DNA from 2 places in the Methylicorpusculum oleiharenae genome. Region 2 is predicted to be linked to the other one. Evidence: predicted binding sites of a transcription regulator. Region 2 holds the regulator's gene; the other holds the start of a gene.
The links. The regulator HrcA, encoded in region 2, represses chaperone genes, less so after heat shock. The targets are predictions, from matches to a motif close to TNTTAGCACTCNNNNNNNNNGAGTGCTAANA.

Region 1 (12,088 bases), 3.9 Mb from region 2:
AAAAAATCAGATCTGATAAATTTTGATAAATTAACCCGTAATTTCTAAAAGCAATGTCTACTTCAACTTTTTTTGAGTGGGATGAGTGCTTTTAGATATCATTGCGGTGCTTAAGTTAAATCAATCTTATTGGGCAGACCAAAATTAGAGATTCCATGATTTCGGCACCGCCTGTACAGTCAAAACCTACGGCCTAGAATGATGTTAAACTGCTTTTCGATGCTTCCCAAACCCTGAATGGGATAGACATTTACCAGCAGAAGGCAATGTGGCTATTTATCAGAAATCACTTTGGGAGTTGATTCTTCATGCGCGGCGAGCTTAAGCCTTACTGTCCCAATAACCCTCAATGGGCATCTAAAGTCATTCTGCTTCTGGCGCTAACATTAAGTGCTAGCGGTTGCAATTTAATCAGAAGCACACTGGAATTGCCGGAAAAAGGCCTCTTCTCCCTATTTGCTATTAATCAGGGAAATGACGCACCCGATCCTGTTGAACTGCAATCCGAGTTACTCCGCTTTGCAGATAATGCCATAGAAGCGCTTAATAACGCTGCGCGTAATCTTCAGCGGGAAGACGATTCGGCGCCTAAAAAACTCAACCAGCTTAAACGACGCATCGCTATTACCACCGATTTATTAGCCATCGCCACAGGGGCCAACAGTTATGCCAATCTCCTCGACATGGTCATCTTTGCCAGCTTAAACCGGATGAATTTTGAAGACTTCTGGGCGCCCAAGTTCTCCGACGAATCAGCTGAACCTTATCGACACGCATCCGAGCAGGTGGAGAAAGAAATTTGGCGCATTGCCGAGACGGCGCTGAAAAAAGAACAGGTCACTGAACTGCGTGCCGCCATTCTTGACTGGCACAAGCAACACCCAGATGCTCGCTCCCCCAGAGATCTAGGTTCGCTGGGCTTCGCGTCCGAAATTTCGCAAATGAACCGCGGCCCCAAGGCAGGCATTACCAGCAGTGTGTTCAACCTGCTCTCCATTGACCCATTGGCAGGTCTGGACCCCGCTACTCGAGAACTGGCTAGCTCTCGCCTATTCGCAGAGAGAGGCCTGTTTCTGGCCAGACATATGCCGACGTTGATCCGCTGGGAAACCGAATTACTGATCATCCAAACGGTGGAAATGCCTCAGATGGAAAAACTGCTGACCAGTACGGCTCAAGCGGCCGAATCGGCAGACCGGTTAAGTCAAACAGCAGAAAGCCTGCCCGGCCTCATCAGCAATGAACGTCAGCAGATCGTTCAAGCGTTGAACGAACAACAACCCGGCCTCGTCAGTCTCGCCGCACAGACCGAAAGCGCTCTTAGTGCAGGCAAACAGATGTCCGATGCGTCAAAAGCAGCCCTGGAGTCTTTTCAAGGTGTCGTACAGCAACTCCAATCCCGCCCATCAAACCCGGACGCAGAGCCCTTTCGCATCAACGAATACACGGCAGCCGCTGCCCAGATCAACGCTACTGCACTTGATTTGGTGAAATTGCTGCAAACCGTTGATCAAACCCTGGCTACCGGTAAATTTGACGAACTCTCGGCTCGAGTAGACTCGCTAACCCGCCAAACTCAGGCTAGCGGCAAAGAGTTAGTGGATTATACATTCAAGCAGATCTTGTTCCTGGGTTTGATACTGATGGGTTCCGCTTGTGGAATGGTTCTGGCTTCAGCATTGGTTTTTTGGCGATTGAAAAAGAAATTTGCCTGAGCTTTCGTCAAATGACGTTTAAGCAGAAACACTGTAACCTTACTTTAGCCAATTGGATCCCTGTAGATCTTTAAACAAAAAGTTCCTGACCTGACATTACCGGCATTTGCAGCCATCAAAAATTCTACCCCTCCCCTATTGAAAAATTATGATGAATTTTTGCCGCTTTAATCGATCATTTCCATAAACATAAAAAATTAATTATTCATAAAAAACAGAACTTTAGGATTTAAGACAGGTTAATTCAGGTCTTCTTTTTTGGCAAATCGAATATATCTGGTAAATTCGCGAATACAACAACCCAATTTTTATTTTCCGGAAACTCATCATGCTAGCAATAAAAAAACAATTAAAACAGAATCTGGCTTTGTTTCTATTTAGCAGTCTGCTCCCTGCTATTCCTGCATTTGCGGCGACCGACCTCGAAGCTCAAGAAAGTTTCCTCAGAATGCGAGCGAAGAGCCAACAGACTGAAGCAGGCCATGCAGGACATGAAACCCCTATTGATAAAAGCATGGACTTTCATGGCGTTTTCTACGGATTTCTTCCTTGTAAAGATTGCCCGGGAATAAAAGCGACGCTATCTTTAAAACAAAAAAACAATTATCTGCTGGTGACTCAGCCTGCAAGAGAGTCCTCAAGGGAGTTTTATGAAAAAGGGAAATACACCTGGGATGAAGAGAGTCATACCGTTGTTTTAACACCCAAAAAAGGCGGGCAAAGCACGCGGCATTATCGAATTGAAAATGAAGGCACGCTCATTCAGATTAATGAAGACGGATCAATGATATCGAATGATGATGAGGACAGCTACGTTTTGAAACGAAGTGATATGGTTAAGTCACGAGAAGTGCATTTTCACTGACAGGAACGGAAGTTACAAACTGAGGCTCATTTTTTGTCCATCCACTTTGAAGATGGACAAAAAATCAATCCGTTGCCTTGGTTATAACATTTACGCTGCTCAAGAAAACCTATAAATGTTCATATCCTTAAACTCAACAAGATTAACAGGGAGTTTTCAATGAACACGACGCTTGAATCACGACCTCCGTTTCCGCCCTTCACACGCGAAACTGCAGTTGAGAAGGTCCGCATGGCTGAAGACGGTTGGAATAATCGCACTCCTGAAAAAGTTGCTTTAGCCTATACGACCGACAGCCAATGGCGAAATCGGGCTGAATTTCCCGTGGGGCGGGAACAAATCATCGACTTCCTGAAACGCAAATGGGCCACCGAATACGAATACCGGTTAATCAAAGAACTGTGGGCTTTTGAGGGTAACCGTATCGCCGTCCGGTTTGCATACGAATGGCGCAATGAAAATAATGAATGGTTTCGGTCTTACGGCAACGAGAACTGGGAATTTGATGAATACGGCTTAATGCGTCAGCGTTATGCGAGTATCAACGACCTACCTATCAAAGAGTCGGACCGCAAATTTCATTGGCCTCAAGGCCGTCGCCCTGAGAATCATCCAGGATTGAGCGATCTTGGACTCTAAAAACCTGTTTCATACAATTTACCGTTCAACTTTTAAAAGCAGCAATTACCGGTTTGATGATAAAAAGGGTAGGTTTAAGCTTTTCGCAGCCCAACAGCAAGCGGATGATCAATCGTCGGGTTGGCTATCGCCGCCAACCGCAACTTACGTTCAGGTCTGACCGATCATTCTTATTGCTAACGTGTTTGAATGTTCATTTGGCGTTGCCGCCCTAAAATCAGCGGGTGATTTTAGGGCAATAGCGGTTATTAATGACTGCATCCGGCACCATGCACGTGGCCGTGAGCCAATTCGTCCATTGTCGCTTCTCTAATATCAGTTATTTCCACGTCGAAAAATAATTTCATACCGGCCAGTGGATGATTGCCATCGATGGTAACATCATCACCTTCGACATTAATGACCGTCACGACACCGGGTCCTGAACTGACATCGGCATGGAACTGCATCCCGACTTCTATCACATCGATTCCTTCAAACATCTGACGCGGAATCACTTGAACCATGTCTTCATCGTAATCACCGTAAGCTTCTGATGGCTCTATTTCGACATTTAACTTATCGCCAACGGCTTTACCAAGCAGGGCTTGTTCCAGTCCGGGAATGATACTGCCCTGTCCATGCAGATAAACCAGCGCATCGCTGCCAATTGAACTATCCAGCGTTTCACCGGCGTCATTGGTCAATGTGTAATGAATAGAAACAGCCATATTTTCAGCTACTTGCATGAGGGGAACCTACTGTTGATAATTTAAGAAACGGCTATGATATAAAATAAAGCTTCTGTTGTCTGAAAATATTAAAAACCGGAATATAAAATCGCATGAGCCGCTGGAAACCACCCCAAGCCAAATCATCCCCGTATATCACCCAAGCCGGTTATCAAGTGCTGGAAAATGAATTACGGGGCTTATGGGACAAACGCAAGGACGTCACCGCCGCTCTGTCCGCCGCTGCCGCAGAAGGTGACCGATCGGAAAATGCCGAATATATTTATCGCAAAAAAGAATTACGCGGTATAGACCGGCGCATTCATTACTTGCAAAAGCGTTTGCCCTCGCTTACCGTCGTCACCCAAGCCCCTTCAGATCAGGATAAGATTTTTTTCGGGGCCTGGGTGACACTGGAAAATGAATCCGGTGAGCCGGTCACTTATCGAATCGTGGGGGCGGATGAACTTAACCCTGCGAAGAACTATATCAGTCTGGATTCTCCTCTCGCCAAGGTGTTGCTGAAAAAAACCTATGACGATGAAGTGACGATTGTTATCGAACAAAAACCGGTTCGGTATACGGTGCTCGATATTGCTTATAGTCAGTAAACCGGAACTGCTTGCTTACGCTCGCTGGACAACCAGATGCACATAGCGTCCCATGTCGCGGAATGTGGGTAGCCGGCAATAACGGCTTTCCAGCTCAAACAGTTCGTCAGCGTTGCTCTGCGCCAAGGTCTCGTGATTCAGATAATCATGAAAAACGCGTAACCCGGTATGAGTGATGATCTTAAAATGATTGTTTTCAAGGAACTCTATAACAGCATGCGGGTATTGCGGGTTGGGCGGGGTCATTTTGGAGCCTTTCCCCAGATAACTGTCGTCCAATACGTTTTTCCAGCGCCAGCCGCCTTTTAAAACGTTGCCGAAAACCATGGCATTCCGATTGTAAAACAACAAGGACAGGTGCCCGCCCGGTTTCACCTGCTCAATAACTGTTTGCAAGGTCGGCATAGGATTAGCAAGCCATTCGAGAACCGCATGAAACAAGATCAAATCATACTGTGGAAGCTTTAAAGCTAGATTTTGAGCTGAATCCAGATAAAACTCGGCGGTCACCTCTTCATTGATAAAAGCTTCTCTGGCGCGTTCAAGCATTTTTTCCGACAGATCGCAAAGCGTCAGATGATGCCCTCTTTTCGCCAACCAGAGACTGATTTGGGCAAAACCACACCCAGCATCCCATACCGTCAGTGCATCAGCGGCATCGTAAAAAGGCGTCAGATCTTCTTTTAATAGTTTCAGCCGCCATTCCCCTTTCGCGGTTTGGTAAATTTTGCGGTCGAATTTATCGATGAGCTGATCGAAATTCCGATCGTTAGCTTGAGTCATCTGTCATCGCGCGTGTTAAATAAAAATTATGCTCATAAAAAAGCCCCGGCTGAATCCAGCCGGGGCTTTGGTCAAGCGTAAAGAGCTTGGGTCAGCAATTACATCATGCCGCCCATGCCACCCATTCCGCCCATACCACCCATGCCGCCCATATCAGGACCGCCATGAGCTTTGTCGTCGCTTGGAGCGTCAGCGACCATAACTTCAGTTGTGATCATTAAACCAGCAACTGATGCTGCGTTTTGCAGAGCAAAACGAGTTACTTTTGCAGGATCCAGGATACCCATTTCGATCATATCGCCATAGACGCCTGTTGCGGCATTGTAACCGAAGTTACCAGTACCTTTAGCCACTTCATTCAGGACAACTGAAGATTCGTCTCCAGCATTTTTGACGATTTGACGCAATGGCTCTTCCATAGCACGACGCAGGATGTTGATACCCACATCTTGATCGTGATTGATACCTTTCAAGCCATCCAACGCTTTTAAAGCACGAATCAGAGCTGTTCCGCCGCCTGCGACTACGCCTTCCTCAACCGCTGCACGGGTTGAGTGTAATGCGTCTTCAACGCGAGCTTTTTTCTCTTTCATTTCAACTTCAGTCGCTGCGCCAACCTTGATTACCGCAACACCGCCAGCCAGTTTAGCCAGACGCTCTTGCAGTTTTTCCTTGTCATAATCAGATGTTGCGTCTTCAGCTTGTTTGCGAATTTGCGCAACACGGCTTTTGATGCTTTCTTCAGTACCTGCGCCATCGATAATAGTGGTGTTTTCTTTGGTAACTTGTACTTTTTTCGCAGTTCCCAATAACTCCAATCCGGCTTTTTCAAGGCTCAGGCCGACTTCTTCAGAAATTACAGTACCACCGGTCAATATAGCAACATCTTCCAACATGGCTTTACGACGGTCACCGAATCCTGGCGCTTTAACCGCAGCCACTTTTACGATACCGCGCAAGTTGTTGACAACCAGCGTAGCTAAAGCTTCGCCTTCAACATCTTCAGCAACAATCAATAGTGGACGGCCTGATTTGGCAACGCCTTCCAATATCGGTAATAAATCACGGATGTTGGAGATTTTTTTGTCGTACAGCAGGATAAAGGGGCTTTCCAGCTCAGAACTCATGCTGTCTTGATTGTTGATGAAGTAAGGCGACAGATAACCACGGTCAAACTGCATACCTTCAACAACGTCCAATTGGTTTTCTAAACCTGAACCTTCTTCAACAGTGATAACGCCTTCTTTACCGACTTTTTCCATCGCTTCTGCGATGATTTGACCGACTGACTCATCAGAGTTAGCAGAGATCGTGCCTACTTGAGCAATCGCTTTGCTGTCTGTACACGGTGTTGCAGCCGCTTCGATAGACTTGACGGCTACTTCAACCGCTTTATCAATACCGCGTTTTAAATCCATAGGATTCATGCCGGCAGCAACTGCTTTCAGGCCTTCGTTTAAAATTGATTGGGCTAAAACCGTTGCAGTTGTTGTTCCATCACCAGCAACATCGGAAGTTTTAGACGCCACTTCCTTAACCATTTGGGCGCCCATGTTTTCGAATTTGTCTTTTAATTCTATTTCTTTTGCGACCGATACACCGTCTTTAGTAATCGTAGGTGCGCCGTAGCTTTTATCTAAAACCGCATTACGGCCTTTAGGACCTAAAGTTACTTTTACTGCGTTTGCAAGAATGTTAACGCCTTGCACCATTAATGTACGCGCATCACTGCCGAATTTTACGTCTTTTGCTGCCATCTTAATTCCTAATCTATTGAATGTTATATGTTTATGATAAATCCAGTGTGTTGGACTTAACCCAAAATACCCATGATGTCGTCTTCGCGCATGATGATCAGTTCTTCGCCATCAACTTTGACTTCATTACCGGAATATTTACCAAACAACACCTTATCGCCAACCTTAACTTCCAAAGCGCGAACGGTACCGTTATCCAGCGCTTTACCTTGGCCTACGGCTAACACTTCGCCTTGGCTTGGTTTTTCAGCGGCTGAACCGGGCAGAACTATGCCGCCAGCGGTTGTCGTTTCCTCTTCAACACGTTTAACAACTACTCTGTCGTGTAAAGGACGTATTTTCATCAATATCTCCTGAAAAAATTAAAACAAAGGTAAAAAAAGGATTATTAGCACTCGCTATTAATGAGTGCTAATAATAATCAGGTTTTGCAGTCTGTCAAGTTCTTTGGCATCATAACTTTTAAAATTACATCAACTAAACAACTTATGAATGACGATCAACTCCTGCGCTTCAGCAGACAAATCATGCTGCCGCAAGTCGATGTCGAGGGCCAGCAGAAACTCCTGGCCGCTCATGTTCTGATCATCGGAGCTGGCGGACTAGGCTCACCGGCATCCATGTATCTCACCGCTGCCGGAGTAGGGAAAATCACCCTTTACGACAACGACATCGTCGATCTGTCAAACTTGCAAAGACAGATTGCCCATCACACGGCCGATATTGGGGCTAACAAGGCATTTTCAACCCTAAGCACGCTAAAAAACTTAAATCCTGGAACAGAAGTCAGCGCATTCAGTCAACGTCTTGAAGGGCAAGAATTAATGGACGCCGTCTGTAACGCGGATATTGTTTTGGACTGCAGCGATAATTTCACTACCCGGTTTGCAATAAACCGCGCCTGTGTCATGCAGCAAAAGCCGCTGGTATCAGGGGCAGCCATTCGCTTTGAAGGACAGATTTCCACGTTCACACCCGGCAGGGATAACAGCCCGTGCTATAACTGCTTATATTCGGATACCGGTGAAGAATTACAAAACTGTGCAACAAATGGGGTTATCGCGCCCATCACGGGGATTATCGGAAGCTTGCAAGCTTTGGAAGCAATCAAGTTAATAGCCGGCATCGGCAAAACGTTGACCGGCCGTTTACTGTTGATTGACGGTTTGACGATGGAATGGACTGAGATGAAATTGAGAAAAAATCCCAATTGCCCAACCTGCAGTTGAGGACACTGGGTTGGCTGAAATCATTCATGCAGGCTAACCGGACTGCATGAATGATTAACTGAATGAAAGATTGCTTATTTTTTATTTTTTTGTAAAAAACCTTTAAACATTTCGATGGCCTTTTCAGCCAAATCATTAACTTTGGAAGGGCTGTCGCCATGCGGCTCGGTCTCACCAAAAGGTTTACCATTATTGATGGTGAACTTATATATAAAGTAACCTAATGGTGCAAACGCAAAAGCAGCGACAACAAACATCACAATGAATAGCCAAGTAACACCCATATTTCCTCCTCAAGGATTTCTTTTTTAATTATTTTTAATATATGGTGAGGTTTGATAATAACCCTATAAGCCTTGACATTACAAATAATTGCATTCCCCTTAACAAAATCAGCCCGTTCTCTGTACAGCAATCACCTATAAATCAGTGTATTAAACTGGGCTCAAACTCTTTAAGATCCTTCCGCGGCAATAGTTGCGCAACCTAAAAGTTCGTCGTATACTCTTTTGAGCTTACTTGATCAAGCTAGCATAAGAACTATCAATAATACTTCTGGAGGTATTCATCATGAAATGGGAAACACCAAGCTACACTGACCTGCGTTTTGGTTTCGAAGTCACCATGTATATTTACAACCGTTAATTTTTTACCGGTAACGCAAAAAAGGGGTTCGAAAGGACCCCTTTTTTTTGCCTGATTTTTCTCAATACCGTATCATTGCGGCACTTTCTTACGCTATTTTTCGACTACCATGAAAATCAGAGTCTTAGGATCGGGAGCCGGTGGCGGTTTCCCTCAATGGAACTGTAACTGCGACAATTGCAGACGCTTGCGGCATCAACAAATGAACGGTAAAGCCCGAACTCAATCCTCTATTGCGGTGAGTACCGATAACAAAAACTGGCTGCTGTTCAATACCTCGCCCGATATCAGAGCCCAGCTGGAAGCCTTTCCAGCCATTCAACCCAAAGAAGGCATTCGCGATACCGGCATCAAAGCGGTTTTGCTTATCGACAGCCAAATTGATCACACGACCGGCATGCTGATGCTGCGCGAAGGCAAAGAACCACTCAATGTGTATTGCAGCGAAATGGTCAAACAGGATCTGACTACCGGTTTCCCCGTATTCAAGATGCTGGAACATTACTGCACGGTAAAACATCATCCGGTCCCCCTGGATGGCAGCAGTTTTACGGTAGAAGCAATTGATGACATCCGCCTCTACACCCATTCGCTCAAAAGTAAAGCGCCGCCTTATTCACCGCACCGTCATGACCCGCATGAAGGCGATAATATCGGCGTCATCATCGAACAAATATCCACAGGAAAACGCGTTTATTACGCGCCCGGCCTAGGCGAAATAGAGCCTCATGTTCTCAGCGCCATGCAAAACGTTGACTGCTTGCTGGTCGATGGTACTTTCTGGACGGAAGATGAAATGATAGCCTGCGGCGCAAGCAGCAAAAAAGCTCAGGAGATGGGACATCTGGCCCAATCAGGCCCCGGCGGCATGATTGAAGTCCTCAACGCCATTCCTGATACCCGAAAAATACTGATCCACATCAACAATACCAATCCCATTCTGGATGAGGATTCCGATGCATTCAAAATATTGAACCAAAACGGAATCGAGGTCTCCTATGATGGCCTGGAAATTGAACTTTAAAAAATTGCAGACGGGAAGACAATGACAGCTAGTGATAATACGCCTTGGAACCGGGAAGAATTTGAAGCGAAATTGCGTGGAATGGAAAAGTATTACCATATCCATCACCCCTATCACACGCTAATGAATGAGGGAAAGCTGACCAAGGAACAAATTCAAGGCTGGGTTGCCAACCGTTTCTATTATCAGGTCAGCATCCCGATTAAAGACGCCAACATTCTGGCCAATTGCCCGGACCGTAAAACCCGCGCCATCTGGATACAGCGTATCCTGGACCATGACGGACATCCCAACGATCCGGGCGGCATTGAAGCATGGATACGGTTAGGTATTTCTGTCGGCCTGACGCGTGATGAAATCACTTCGCTTAAATACGTTTTGCCGGGCGTTCGTTTTGCCGTCGATGCCTATGTCAATTTCGCCCGTCGTGCGGATTGGCATGAGGCCGCCAGCTCTTCGTTAACTGAGTTATTTGCACCCAAAATACACCAGCAGCGACTGGATAACTGGCCAACGCATTACCCCTGGGTTGAAAAAGAAGGCTACACCTATTTTCGTAAACGTCTGACCGAAGCGCGCCGCGATGTAGAACACGGATTGGAAATCACTCTGGAATGGTACAAAACCCGTGAACAGCAGGAGCGCATGATCGAGATTCTGCAATTTAAACTCAATGTTCTGTGGACCATGGCCGATGCCATGTACCTGGCTTACGTGAACGAAATGCCGCCTTATTTCAATATCGAAAAACAATGACTATTCAACCCGACAAGATCATCAGCTTCTCACCCACCCATCGGTTGCAATGGGAAGAAGCGCAGCAAAAAAACGTCATTTTGTACCCTGAAGGCATGGTTGAACTGAACACCAGCTCAGCGGAAATTTTAAAACTGTGTGACGGCACCCGTACCCTGGATCAAGTGATCAACGAACTTGAACAAAAATTTGAAACCACGGGCCTGAGCAACGACATCAACGCTTTTCTGGAAGTAGCACTGCACAATGGCTGGATTCGACAAGACTAATATCACACCGCCGCGTTGGTTACTGGCAGAGCTGACTTATGCCTGCCCGTTGCAATGCCCTTATTGCTCGAACCCTCTGGATTATGCCAAATATCCATCAGAGTTAAGCACCGAGGACTGGATGCGCGTGCTGACACAAGCCCGAAAAATGGGCGCCGTTCAGCTTGGTTTTTCCGGCGGCGAGCCGCTTACCCGCAAAGATCTGACAGAACTGGTCAGACACGCCCGCCAACTCGGTTACTACAGCAACCTGATTACATCCGGCTACGGCTTGACTGAAGAAAAAATCGTACAGCTCAAAGAGGCGGGGCTGGACCATATTCAAGTCAGCATTCAAGCGAGCACCCAGGAATTAAACGACCATATTGCCGGAACGGCCTCTTACCTCCATAAAAAAGAAGTCGCCCATCTGGTCAAAAAACACGGCTATCCCATGGTGTTATGCGTGGTGATACACCGTGAAAATATTCATCAAATGCAAGACATTCTGGAAATGGCGGAAGAACTGGGCGCCGACTATCTGGAACTGGCCAATACTCAATATTACGGCTGGGCCCATGCCAACCGTGACTTATTATTGCCAACCCGGGAGCAATTTGAAGAGGCGGAACGGATTGCCCAGGCTTATAAAGAAAAAGTCGCCGGTAAAATGAAAATTTACTATGTCGTGCCGGATTATTACGAAGACCGCCCGAAAGCCTGCATGAACGGCTGGGGAACGACCTTTTTGACCATTGCTCCGGACGGCGTAGCGTTGCCCTGCCACTCGGCCCGCGAACTACCCGGACTGGATTGTCCCAATGTCAAAGATTTCTGCATCGAAGAAATCTGGCACGACTCCAAAGCGTTCAACTTTTTCCGCGGTCAGGAGTGGATGAAAGAACCTTGCCGCAGCTGCGACGAAAAACACAAAGACTTCGGCGGCTGCCGCTGCCAAGCTTATCTACTGACCGGCGACATGTACAACACCGACCCGGTTTGCAGCAAATCACCCAATCATCAGGTTATAGATGCCGCCATTGCCTCGGCTGCAGCCGTCGCATTGGCACCCGATGAAAAGCCCTTACTCTTCCGTAACAGCAAAA
Region 2 (12,088 bases):
TTAACCGGTGCGCATCATTGCTGATTTTCGCAAAGGTCGAAATTTGCGTCAGATCTTTACAGACCAAAGTAAAGTTATGTTTATCATCTAACTGACGGATCCTGCGAATCCTGTCCAGCGCATGTTTATCACCCATGTGACAGGCTATTGCGTAGGATGAATCAGTTGGATAAACGATAACCCCGCCGCTGTGAACAATATCGACAGCTCTCACAATCAAGCGTGCCTGGGGTGTTTCGGGATGTATTTGAAAAAACTGAGCCATGACGTTTTAATTTCGCCAATTCAAAAACCGGGCATTATACCTCATTATCGCTCAGATTCTTTCTTTGCGACTTTGTCTCTCAGATAAACGGGCATCGCCTCTTCAACTGGAACGGCCTTTCCGGCAAGCATGCCCTGCGCGCCCAACGAAGCCACAGCCGCAGCTCGCGGCAAACGGTCCGCGTCAAAAGAAATAACACTTTGCGTTAATTTAGCCAGCAAGACCTCGGAGTAAACACGCCAGGCACTGCCCACCCCGATACCTTTTTGATGGCACGCGTCAGCCTGATCAGCGGGTATCACGCTCTCTTTACCTGCCAATTGGGCAAAACCGTTTGCGTCACGTTGATAAACCGCCCAAAATATTTCGGTTAACCGTGCGTCCATGGCGCTAAAAGCCACGGATGCGTTAGTAGAGTCAAACGCATCCTGCGCTAAAGCAGCAAGCGTGGACACAGGCACAACAGGCAAGTCTGCGCCAAAGGCAATTCCGTGAATGACTCCGGTCGCAATCCTAACGCCTGTAAAAGACCCGGGACCACAGCCAAAGGCGACAGCATCCAATTGTTGAGGCCGTAAATCAGCCTCGGCCATCAGTGATTCGATCATTGGCAAAATGCGTTGAGTATGGATCCGGGGGGCCAATTCGAAGCGCTCACGGATTTCCCCATTAATCAGCAAAGCTGCAGAACAGGCTTCAGTTGCCGTTTCAACTGCAAGTAATTTCATCACGTATTCTCATCTTGAAAAAAAGCTTTTACGTCTTCAATATTCCGGGTCCGCCGCATTGAAGGTACGCTGTCGAGAAAAATCTGCCCATATGAACGTTTTAAAAGCCTGGGATCACACACCATCAGCACACCTTTGTCATCCACATCCCGAATCAGACGACCTACACCCTGACGTAATGCAATCGCTGCAGCAGGAATTTGGTGTTCGAAAAATGCGTTGCGACCTTGCCGTTCCATTGACGCCAGCCTGGCTTTCAGGACCGGATCGCCCGGAGCTGCAAACGGCAGTTTATCGATAATTACACAGGATAAGGCATCCCCCCTGACATCGACACCCTCCCAAAAACTGGAAGTGCCCAATAAAACCGCATTACCGGCTTGTTTAAAAGCCTCCAACAACAGCCCTTTTGGCCGGGTTCCCTGAACCAGTAATGGATAAGGCATTTTTCCAGCCAGCAACTCCGCCGCCTGATTCAGTGCGCGGTAACTGGTAAACAAAAAAAACGCTCTACCTTTACTGGCTTCCAGAACAGGCAAGGCAAATTCAACAATACGCTCCGTAAAATTAGGTGTGGAGGGCTGCGGCAATCCCTTGGGATGATAAAACAAGGATTGGTTGGCATAATCAAACGGACTCTCCCAACTCTGACAGATTGGCTCGGTCAGTCCGAGACTGCGTGAAAAATGATCGAATTTATTGGCAACACTCAATGTTGCAGAAGTAAAAACCCAGGTAGCAGGATGCAGTTTCATGAAGGCGCGAAACTCAGAGGCAATATCCAGCGGCGTTCGGCTTAGCGTGAAGGTTTTTTTATGCGTTTCATACCAGCGTATCCATTTTCCATCATGGTCCTGCATGATGAGCTTGAATTGCTCGCTCAACTCCTGAGCTCTTTTGAAACAGCCTTCCAGTGTTTTGGTTTTAACTGAGGCCAGTTCCAACTGATCCTGCAAAAATTTCAGCTTTTGACCTAATTCTGTCAGCGCCTCACAGATCGCCTGATTATGTTCGATGTCCTCCCAATCCCCTTTTTTCAATTCAAGCCCAAATGACAATCGCGCCGCTTTGATCTGAAGATCCAGTTCTTCGCAAGCAGTACGTAAATCGGGCATATCGGTAGCATCTTTAAAATATTCAACCAACGCATCTTTAGCCAAATCATCTAATTGCCTGGCTCCGAATGAAATACCCAAAAAATTGGAGGCGGTATCGGCCAACTGATGCGCTTCGTCAATCACTACCAGCTCAGCATCGGGCAATAACTCGCCAAAACCAATTTCCCGTATCGACCAGTCAGCGCAAAGCAGGTGATGATTGACCACCAGAATATCCGACTCCTGCGCCTTTTTTCTGGCTTTAACCAGAAAACACTGTTCATAGTCAGGGCAATCAACACCCAGACAATTGTCTGCCGTCGACGTAGCTAAAGACCACACAGGATTAGCCTCACTCACATCCTGCATTTCTGCAATATCGCCGGATTGCGTGCGTTTGGCCCATGACTGAATTTTTGTCAATGCCGAGGCGTCTTCCTTACTGAAACCCAGAGCCGAATTGAGTGAATTATCAAGCCTAAATGAACAAAGATAATTGCTTCTTCCCTTTAACAAGGCCGCGACAAACGGCACTGTAACGGCCTGTCGGATAACAGGTAGGTCATTAAAAAACAACTGATCTTGTAGATTTTTCGTTCCGGTGGAAATGATGGATTTTTTTCCCGATAAAATAGCAGGGATCAGATAAGCAAATGTTTTGCCTGTGCCGGTGCCGGCTTCCGCAATCAAGTCCTTCTTTTGGTCAATCGATTCGGCAATGGCTAACGCCATTTCTATTTGCGCAGCACGAGGCTTATAGCCTTTAATGACTTTAGCCAGCGGCCCATCACTACCAAAAAATGCTTCCAGTTCAATCACTCTAATAACAGGCTGATAACAAAAGATGGAAGTGTACGCAGGAACATCGTCAGTATTCAAGCGTAATTAAAATGTTTATGTCATTCACTGATCTTTATTAAGGCAGCCATGATCATTGATTTTTTCATGGCAGGTGAATAACACGCCACTCATTCTGAGTGACGGAACAGTCAAGCTCATCGCCTTTATCCGTAACCCGATGAATATTAAACTGTTTATTGGGTTGTCAGTTTGTTTAAAAAGCTTGAATTTGATACGAAATATCGGATTATGCAAACTTCATCACAAAAGATACCAAAAACGACTTTACTTTCTAATGAGAATTGTTATTATTTACATGACAAACAATTCCAGGAGATTCACAATGTATGTTTGCGTTTGTAAAGCAGTAACTGACAAGCAAATAAAATCGGCTATCAGCAATGGCTATTGTTCTCGTAAAGACCTGAATCAATGTTTGGGCGTTGGAACTGTTTGCGGCAAATGTTCGCCGCATGTAAAACAGTTGCTTGACGAACACCGCGCGCAAACGCCTATAATGTGGGCTGCTGCGTAAGAAGCATTGGCAGGTTTTATATTTATCTTTCAGGTAAATTTGTAACGTTTAAATAGCTGAGCTTGAATGAAGTTTGCAGGAAAACCTACCTTTCTGGAATTTGACTGCTACTTATGCCCTTAACTTTAAAGCCCTCACTGCCATATTGCCCTTGCGCGTCCATTTATCAAATCCACGAGGCAAAAATGAAAGGCGATCCAAAGGTTATTGAATTTCTCAACAAAGCGCTTGAAAACGAACTGACCGCTATCAATCAGTATTTCTTACATGCTCGCATGTATAAAAACTGGGGCTTTTCTAAACTGAACGAAAAGGAATATCACGAATCGATCGATGAAATGAAACACGCCGATCGCCTGATTGAGCGGCTTTTATTTCTGGAGGGATTACCAAACCTGCAAAATCTTGGCAAACTGTTAATTGGTGAAAATCCGCAGGAAATGCTGTCTTGTGATCTTAAGCTTGAATATCAGGCCGTCCCGCTTTTAAAAGAAGCCATAATCTATTGTGAAACGGTCCAAGACTTCATTTCCAGAGAATTATTTGAAGCCATCCTCGAAAGTGAGGAAGAACACATTGACTGGCTGGAAACACAATTGGAACTGATTGAACAAATCGGTCTGCAAAACTATTTGCAATCTCAAATGTAACTTCCCCGTCAAGCAGGGCGAATTCTATTCGCCCTAATTTGTTAAAAAGTTAAACCCTCAAAACAGCCTTTTTGAACGGGTCGAGGCTAGCGTCTTGGCCTGCTGATTATATTGACGCTGTCATTGGTGATTCCCTGATTGACGCTACGATTTTGATTTCTATCAATCACCGGGGCTTTATTATGTTTCTTGTCACCGTAGTGATCTTTGCGATGATTCCGCCAATCGTTTTCTCTATATGGAACGGCTAACGGATAATAGGGCTGATAGATGTTGACTGAAGGTTGCTGCTGAAGGAGTTCGAGTTCCCGGCGTTTGGTTTCCGCCAAGTCTTCCTGAGCATTGGCGCTACGCTTTAAGGCTTCGATTTCTTCCAACCGGGCATTCTCAGCACGCCTTTCCTGTTCTGCTTTTTTTATTTTGGACTCTTTTTCGTCCTGCTCGAGTTGCCACTGCCTCAAACGAGCTTCAGACTCAACCCTCTGCTCTGGCGTCATTTCTTTAATTTTTAAAGAATCTTGTTGCGCTTCTGATGGACACTCATCATCTTGAAAATGCACTTTTCCGGATGGAAAGGTGCATTTAAAAACCTGGGCCTGCGCAGATTCAATCGTCACAAAAACGGTGACGGTTAATGCTATTAGGATGATCTTCATAGGACACACCTCATCGGTCTGATGTGGCATTAAGGATCAAAGACCCTTTAAATCTCAGTCTTTCAACCCCAGTACGTCCAGCATGTCATAGAATCCATTAGGCTTGCCTTGAAGCCAAACAGCCGCTCTGACAGCTCCGTTGGCAAACGTCATACGGCTGGTGGCTTTGTGAGTTATTTCAACACGTTCACCCTCATCGGCAAACATGACGGTATGCTCGCCGACAATATCACCGGCACGAATGGTAGAGAAACCAATCGTTTTTCGATCACGTTCCCCCGTGACCCCTTCTCTTCCATAAACGGCACAGTCTTTTAAATCGCGCCCCAATGCTTCGGCTACCACCTCACCCATGCGTAATGCCGTTCCCGACGGCGCATCGATTTTATGACGGTGATGGGCCTCAATAATCTCTATGTCTGTATAGGTCCCCATGACTTTCGCGGTCATTTCCAGCAATTTGAGCGATAGATTGACGCCGACACTCATGTTCGGCGCCAATACGACAGGGATATTCTCAGATGCCGATTTAATCAGATTTTTTTGCGCTTCATTAAAACCGGTCGTGCCGATCACAATACCTTTACCGGCACTTTGACAAATTTCAATGTAGCGTAAAGTTGATTCCGGCCGGGTAAAGTCAATCAAGATATCAAAATGCTCAGTCACAGAAGCCAGATCATCGGTCACCTGAACTGCCAAAGGACTTAAACCGGCCAACTCACCGGCATCTTTGCCGATTGACAAACTCTCAGGACGGGACAAAGCCGCAGTTAATTCGGCGGAACCGGACAACGCAGCGGCTTTGATCAAGCATAGGCCCATCCGGCCCGAAACACCCACAATTGCAACGCGGACCATAAATCTAACCTGTCAGTTTTTCAAAAAAGCTTTTTACACCGTCCAGCCAGGAATGTTCCTGTGGACTATGATGCTTACCACCACCCACCAAGGATTGCCCCAATTGTTCAATCATGTCTCTTTGGTCTTTGGTTAAATGAATCGGCGTCTCAATAATGACCCGGCAAAGCAAGTCACCTACCGCACCGCCTCTAACCGGCTTTACGCCTTTGCCTCTCAACCTGAATAATTTTCCGGTTTGTGTCTCCGCCGGAATTTTAAGTTTAACCTTACCATCCAGTGTCGGGACCTCAAGCTCTCCGCCTAAACAAGCAGTTGGAAAACTAATAGGCACTTCACAATACAAGTTGGCGCCATCTCGAGTGAATATCGCATGATCTCTGACATTGATCTGAACATATAAATCGCCGGAAGGTCCCCCATTGAGTCCGGCCTCACCTTCCCCGCTCAACCTGATCCGGTCACCAATATCGACACCTGCAGGCACTTTGACCGATAGAGTTTTAGTATCCTGGACACGGCCCTGACCATGACATTTTCGGCAAGGATCTTTAATTTGCTTTCCGGATCCGTGACAGGTAGGACATGTTTGTTGCACGGAAAAAAAGCCCTGCTGCATTCTCACCTGGCCATGACCATGACAGGTTGAACACGTGACCGGAGAGCTGCCTTTTTTTGCGCCCGAACCATCACATTCGTTACACACCACTAAGACAGGAACTCTGATTTTTGCTTCTGTGCCCCCGACGGCCTCTTCCAGACTTAATTCAAGGTTATAACGTAAATCAGCACCGCGCTGAACGCCGCTGCGCTGACGTCCTCCGCCAAAAATATCCCCGAATACATCACTGAATACATCACTGAAACTTTCGCCGGTAAATCCTCCCGATCTTCCGCCCATTGAACCGTCGACCCCGGCATGCCCGAACTGATCGTAAGCTGAGCGCTTCTTGGGGTCAGACAATACCTCGTAGGCTTCCTTGATTTGCTTGAATTTCGCCTCTGATTCTTCAGGATTTTCTTTATTTCTATCCGGGTGAAATTTCATCGCTTTGCTGCGGTAACTCTTCTTTATCTCCGCATCACTGGCGTTTCTATCGACACCGAGGAGCTTGTAATAATCTTCTTTTGCCATGTTAGTCTGTTCAATCCGCTTCTAAAGTCACATTAGAAGATATAGCATTGCTGCAAATTATGAATACCCGCGCTCATTAGAGAGCTTGGAATTATGCTTTTAAATAATAGGGTTCCGCTTGTCAATCACCGAAATCCAGGCAAACACTTCAACAAAACCTGAATTGATCCCGCACACCCTGTTAAGGAAAATGCCGAACCCGCTAAACAAACGTCACAGCCAGAAATCACAAAGGCACAAAGTCAATCACAACTTTGTGCCCCATGACTGCGTCAAAAAGCCGCACTATGAACCTTACAGGGCCATCTGTCCAACTTTTTGTCGGCGTGATGGCTCCATAAACTATTTTTTATCGTCTTCTTTAACTTCCTCAAACTCAGCATCGACCACCCCATCATCCGCTGTCGATGAACTTGATCCGGAACTTTGTCCTTCGGCTTTGGTTTCAGATTCATCTTTTTGAGCATAAACGCGCTCGGCCAGCTTACCGGAAAGTTCAGTCAGCGCATTGGTTTTAGCTTCAATGACGTCAATATCGCTACCTTTAATCGCATCCTTCAAATCTTTAATGGCGGACTCAATCGCTGACTTCTCTGAAGACTCAACTTGACCTTCCAATTCCTTCAAGGATTTTTCTGTCGCATGAACCATACCTTCGGCATGATTGCGGGCACCGACCAGTTTGGCAATTTTGCGGTCTTCGTCTGCATGAGCTTCCGCATCTTTGATCATACGCTGGACTTCATCTTCGCCAAGACCACTGGAGGCTTTGATGACAATAGATTGTTTTTTACCCGTCGCCTTGTCTTTGGCCGAAACATTCAAGATACCGTTTGCATCAATATCGAACGCCACTTCGATTTGCGGCACACCGCGCGGTGCAAGTGGAATATCGGACAAATCAAACCGGCCCAACGATTTGTTGCCGCTGGCCACTTCGCGTTCGCCTTGCAATACATGGACGGTAACGGCCGTCTGGTTATCTTCTGCTGTCGAGAAAACCTGTGAGGCATTGGTCGGTATCGTTGTGTTTTTTTCAATCAGTTTTGTCATGACGCCGCCCATCGTTTCTATACCCAACGATAATGGCGTTACGTCCAGTAACAACACGTCTTTAACTTCCCCGCCTAACACACCCGCCTGAATCGCAGCACCTAAGGCAACTGCTTCATCCGGATTTACGTCTTTACGAGGCTCTCTGCCGAACAAGGATTTAACAAAATCCTGTACACGCGGCATACGAGATTGACCGCCGACTAGAATAACATCATTGATATCGGACGCAGACAGGCCTGCATCTTTAATTGCCATCAAACAAGGCGCTTTGGTTCTTTCAACCAGATCTTCAACCAGAGATTCCAGTTTTGCCCGCGTCAACTTGACGTTCAAATGCTTTGGACCTGATGCATCCGCTGTGACATAAGGCAAATTGATATCGGTTTGTTGCGTTGAAGATAATTCGATTTTTGCTTTTTCAGCTGCTTCTTTCAAACGCTGTAATGCTAAAGGATCATTATGCAAATCAATACCGGAATCTTTTTTAAATTCATCCGCCAGAAAATCGATGATTCGCAAATCAAAATCTTCACCACCGAGGAAGGTATCACCATTGGTGGATAACACTTCAAACTGATGCTCACCCTCGATTTCAGCTATTTCAATAATAGAAATGTCAAAAGTACCGCCACCCAGGTCATAGACTGCAATTTTCATGTCACCTTTGGGCTTATCCATACCGAACGCCAAAGCTGCCGCTGTGGGTTCGTTAATAATCCGTTTGACATCCAGACCCGCAATACGTCCGGCATCTTTTGTGGCCTGTCTTTGTGAATCATTAAAATAAGCGGGTACAGTAATAACCGCTTCTTTGACTTCTTCGCCCAGATAAGCTTCCGCATCTTTTTTGAGCTTCATCAAAATCCGTGATGAAATTTCCGGAGCAGCCATTTTCTTGCCATGACACTCTACCCACGCATCACCATTATCAGCCGGTATGATTTTATAAGGCACCATTTTGATGTCTTTTTGTACAACATCATCTTTAAAGCGTCTACCGATCAAGCGTTTGATTGCAAACAAGGTATTTTCAGGATTGGTTACTGCCTGGCGCTTGGCAGATTGCCCGACCAGTACTTCACCGTCTTTGGTAAACGCGATGATAGAAGGCGTCGTTCTTGCACCCTCGCTATTTTCAATCACGCGCGCCGTTCCGTTTTCCAGCACTGCTACGCACGAGTTAGTGGTTCCTAAATCTATGCCAATAATTTTAGCCATTGAATTCTCCAGACTTGATATGAGATTGTTTAAGTTAGTAGTTATATAAGGGCTGTTTTGTTATCTTCAAGCCTGCTCATCTATTTTGGGTGTATTTTCAGGCGGCTTTTCTTCCGCCTTTGCAACCACAACCATTGCGGGCCGTAATAAGCGGCCGTTTAATACATAACCTTTTTGAAAAACGTTCAAAACGGAATTAGGCTCCGCATCTGCCGAAGGTTGCATAGCCATAGCCTGGTGTAATTCAGGATTGAAGGGCTGGCCTATCGGATTGACGACTTCAATATTGAATTTTGTAAAAACAGATTCGAACTGTTTAATCGTTAATTCGCTGCCTTCACGGAATTTTTGGACTTCGGGACTCTCGCCACTTGCAGCCTGCAAGCCAAGTTCAAGACTATCGAGCACGGCTAATAATTCTTTTGCAAAACTTTCCAGCGCGTACTTATGAGCGCTTTCCAAATCTTTTTGAATACGTTTTTTCAGATTTTCCATTTCTGCCTGAAGACGCATAGCCCTATCCCAATTTTCAGAGGCTTTTTGTTCGGCCTGTTCCAGCTTTTTCTGCAGCTCTGCCGATAAATCCTCTTGGACTTCAGGCGGCTGCACGGCAACTTCTTCGGTTGGCGGCTCCTGAATTTCGGGTGTTACTTCAGCCTCAATTTTTAGTTCTTCTTGGTTCGCTGCCTCTGGCAACTCCTGCTCGTTACTCATTATCTAAAACTCCGGTTTATATTTTGGTGTCGTGCTGATGCAAACTGTCAATTAAGCGTAATCATGGGGCCAATGTTTTCGGATTCAAGGCTGCACCCAATAATTTTGCCGTCAGATCAACAAAAGGAATCACTTTTTCATAAGCCATGCGTGTAGGACCGATAACCGCTAACACCCCCACCACTTCATCGTCTATAGAGTAAGACGAAGTCACCAAACTGCACTGATTAAAAGGTTGATAGCCGGATTCCTCACCGATAAAAATTTGGACGCCTTCAGCATTAAGGCATTGATCAAGCAAATGAATCACATTGTGTTTTTGGCTAAAGGCGTCAAAAAGCTGTTTTAGACGATCAATATCCGACAGTTCGGAAAAGCCCATCAAATTGGTCTCACCACTGATCACACAATCTTCAGAATTCTCGTCCTGGTCTAACGCCAATTTAGCCATTTGCACGACATCCAGCATTTCCTGATTCATCCGTTCCTGAGCGACTTTCAACTCCTCAATCACCGCTTTTTTTACTGCGGCCAAACTACGTCCGGAGTACATAGTGTTGATGTAATTGGCGATTTGCTGCAATTCCGAGGGAGAAAACTCGCGGGAGGTATGGATAATCTTGTTGTGAACCTCTTGTTCATTCGTTACCAAAATAACCAATACACGGGTATTCGATAAAGGCAGAAATTCAATATGCCGCAAACTAACCAGTTCTCTTTTAGGCAACGTCACTACACCGGTCATTCGGGTCAAATCGGACAACAACTTTGAAGCAACGCCAATAGATTGATTAATATCGTTTTTTGCAACCAAACTGCTTTGAATAAGATTGAGCTCACTGATTTCAAGCGGCTTCACGGTCAACAGTGAATCAACAAACAAGCGATAACCGCTTACGGTTGGAACTCTCCCTGCCGAGGTATGCGGCGAATGAATAAGACCAAGATCTTCCAGATCGGCCATCACATTCCTGATGGTAGCGGGACTTAAATTAAGCGCCGGATCTTTGGACAAAACTCTTGACCCTACCGGTTGACCATCATAGATGTACCGTTCAATCAAGGATTTAAGTAACAGTAAAGATCTTTCGTTTAAAGCCTGATTTTTTTTCTCAACCATCTATTCGCTCCGATGTTAGCACTCTATAAAGCAGAGTGCTAACAAAAAATTATCAGCAAACCCTTTACTTGTCAAATCAATAAATTAACAAAAACATTCGCTTAGCGAAGCTTAATGGGTAAATCAAATATTATTTTTGGTTTTAACCAAACAAGAAGCCATATTTTGTATAATCTCGCACCAACCCTACAACAACTTTTACAAATAGATACTTAAAGTACCTGTACATTAACACTCTGAATTAAGTTATTTCGATTTTTCCGTAAAACGGCCAAAAACGCAGGATTCCCGTTTAGCTCTAAAACTGACTGAAGCCAGTCTTTAAAACCCATTCAATCGATAAATTTAATTGCATGACCCAAATAACTTAAAAGTAATTCGGCAAACCGGAGATCAATGCATACACTGTTCAAAAAGATTGGCATTATTGGAAAATCAAGTGACCCGGGTATTGCTGAAACATTAACCTTGCTCTATCAATTTTTGCAGCGGTGCCGATACCACGTCTTTGTTGATGCGCAAAGCGCAGGATTTATTGACGAATCCGACGTCAAGACCTGTGCTGCCGAAGAAATGGGACTGCATTGTGATCTGGTTATCGCTGCAGGCGGTGACGGGACTTTTTTATCAGCGGCGCGCGCCATTGCGCCTTACAACATTCCACTGATTGGCGTTAATTTAGGCCGATTGGGGTTTTTGGTGGATATTTCTCCCGATGTGCTTCTGGTCAAACTCAACCAAATTCTCAACGGTGCATTCCGGGAAGAAAAGCGCTTTTTACTGCACACCAAAATCATCAGGGACAATGCGGTCATTCATGAGCAAACCGCCGTCAATGAAGTGGTGATCCACCGCTGGATTACGCCGAGCATGATAGAGATTGTTACCCATATTGACGGGGTTTTTCTTAATTCACAGCGCTCCGATGGCCTGATCGTCTCTACGCCGACCGGATCGACCGCCTACTCATTATCGGCCGGGGGACCGATACTGCATCCTTCGCTAAATGCATTGGTCTTAGTTCCGCTTAACCCGCATACCCTGACAAACCGCCCAATAGTAATAGATGATTCCTCTCATATTGAAATCAGCTTTTGCCAGACCAAACAAATCAATGCCTTGGTCACTTGTGATCACCTGGAAATCCCTGACGTTTTGATCAGCGATAAAATTTTAATCAACAAAGACCCAAAACCGATTAGAATTCTGCATC

Region 1: groES (co-chaperone GroES) is a predicted target of HrcA. The motif match lies at 7,467-7,497, and genes of this name have one in related genera.

Annotation. Positions count from the first base shown of each region.
Region 1 covers NZ_WUTY02000001.1:1,341,679-1,353,766, reverse strand. The annotation lists gene GO003_RS06280 (hypothetical protein) at 309-1,715, shown strand; gene GO003_RS06275 (copper resistance protein NlpE) at 2,044-2,580, shown strand; gene GO003_RS06270 (nuclear transport factor 2 family protein) at 2,740-3,219, shown strand; gene GO003_RS06265 (FKBP-type peptidyl-prolyl cis-trans isomerase) at 3,468-3,947, opposite strand; gene greB (transcription elongation factor GreB) at 4,043-4,540, shown strand; gene GO003_RS06255 (methyltransferase domain-containing protein) at 4,556-5,323, opposite strand; gene groL (chaperonin GroEL) at 5,422-7,080, opposite strand; gene groES (co-chaperone GroES) at 7,137-7,424, opposite strand; gene GO003_RS06240 (HesA/MoeB/ThiF family protein) at 7,569-8,309, shown strand; gene GO003_RS06235 (hypothetical protein) at 8,384-8,593, opposite strand; gene pqqA (pyrroloquinoline quinone precursor peptide PqqA) at 8,880-8,954, shown strand; gene pqqB (pyrroloquinoline quinone biosynthesis protein PqqB) at 9,064-9,978, shown strand; gene pqqC (pyrroloquinoline-quinone synthase PqqC) at 10,000-10,734, shown strand; gene pqqD (pyrroloquinoline quinone biosynthesis peptide chaperone PqqD) at 10,731-11,003, shown strand; gene pqqE (pyrroloquinoline quinone biosynthesis protein PqqE) at 10,981-12,088, shown strand, end outside.
Region 2 covers NZ_WUTY02000001.1:5,197,705-5,209,792, forward strand. The annotation lists gene GO003_RS23200 (L-threonylcarbamoyladenylate synthase) at 1-265, opposite strand, end outside; gene tsaB (tRNA (adenosine(37)-N6)-threonylcarbamoyltransferase complex dimerization subunit type 1 TsaB) at 310-993, opposite strand; gene GO003_RS23210 (ATP-dependent DNA helicase) at 993-2,909, opposite strand; gene GO003_RS23215 ((2Fe-2S)-binding protein) at 3,274-3,465, shown strand; gene bfr (bacterioferritin) at 3,651-4,115, shown strand; gene GO003_RS23225 (DUF4124 domain-containing protein) at 4,202-4,771, opposite strand; gene dapB (4-hydroxy-tetrahydrodipicolinate reductase) at 4,826-5,632, opposite strand; gene dnaJ (molecular chaperone DnaJ) at 5,637-6,767, opposite strand; gene dnaK (molecular chaperone DnaK) at 7,110-9,041, opposite strand; gene grpE (nucleotide exchange factor GrpE) at 9,108-9,755, opposite strand; gene hrcA (heat-inducible transcriptional repressor HrcA) at 9,817-10,875, opposite strand; gene GO003_RS23255 (NAD(+) kinase) at 11,272-12,088, shown strand, end outside.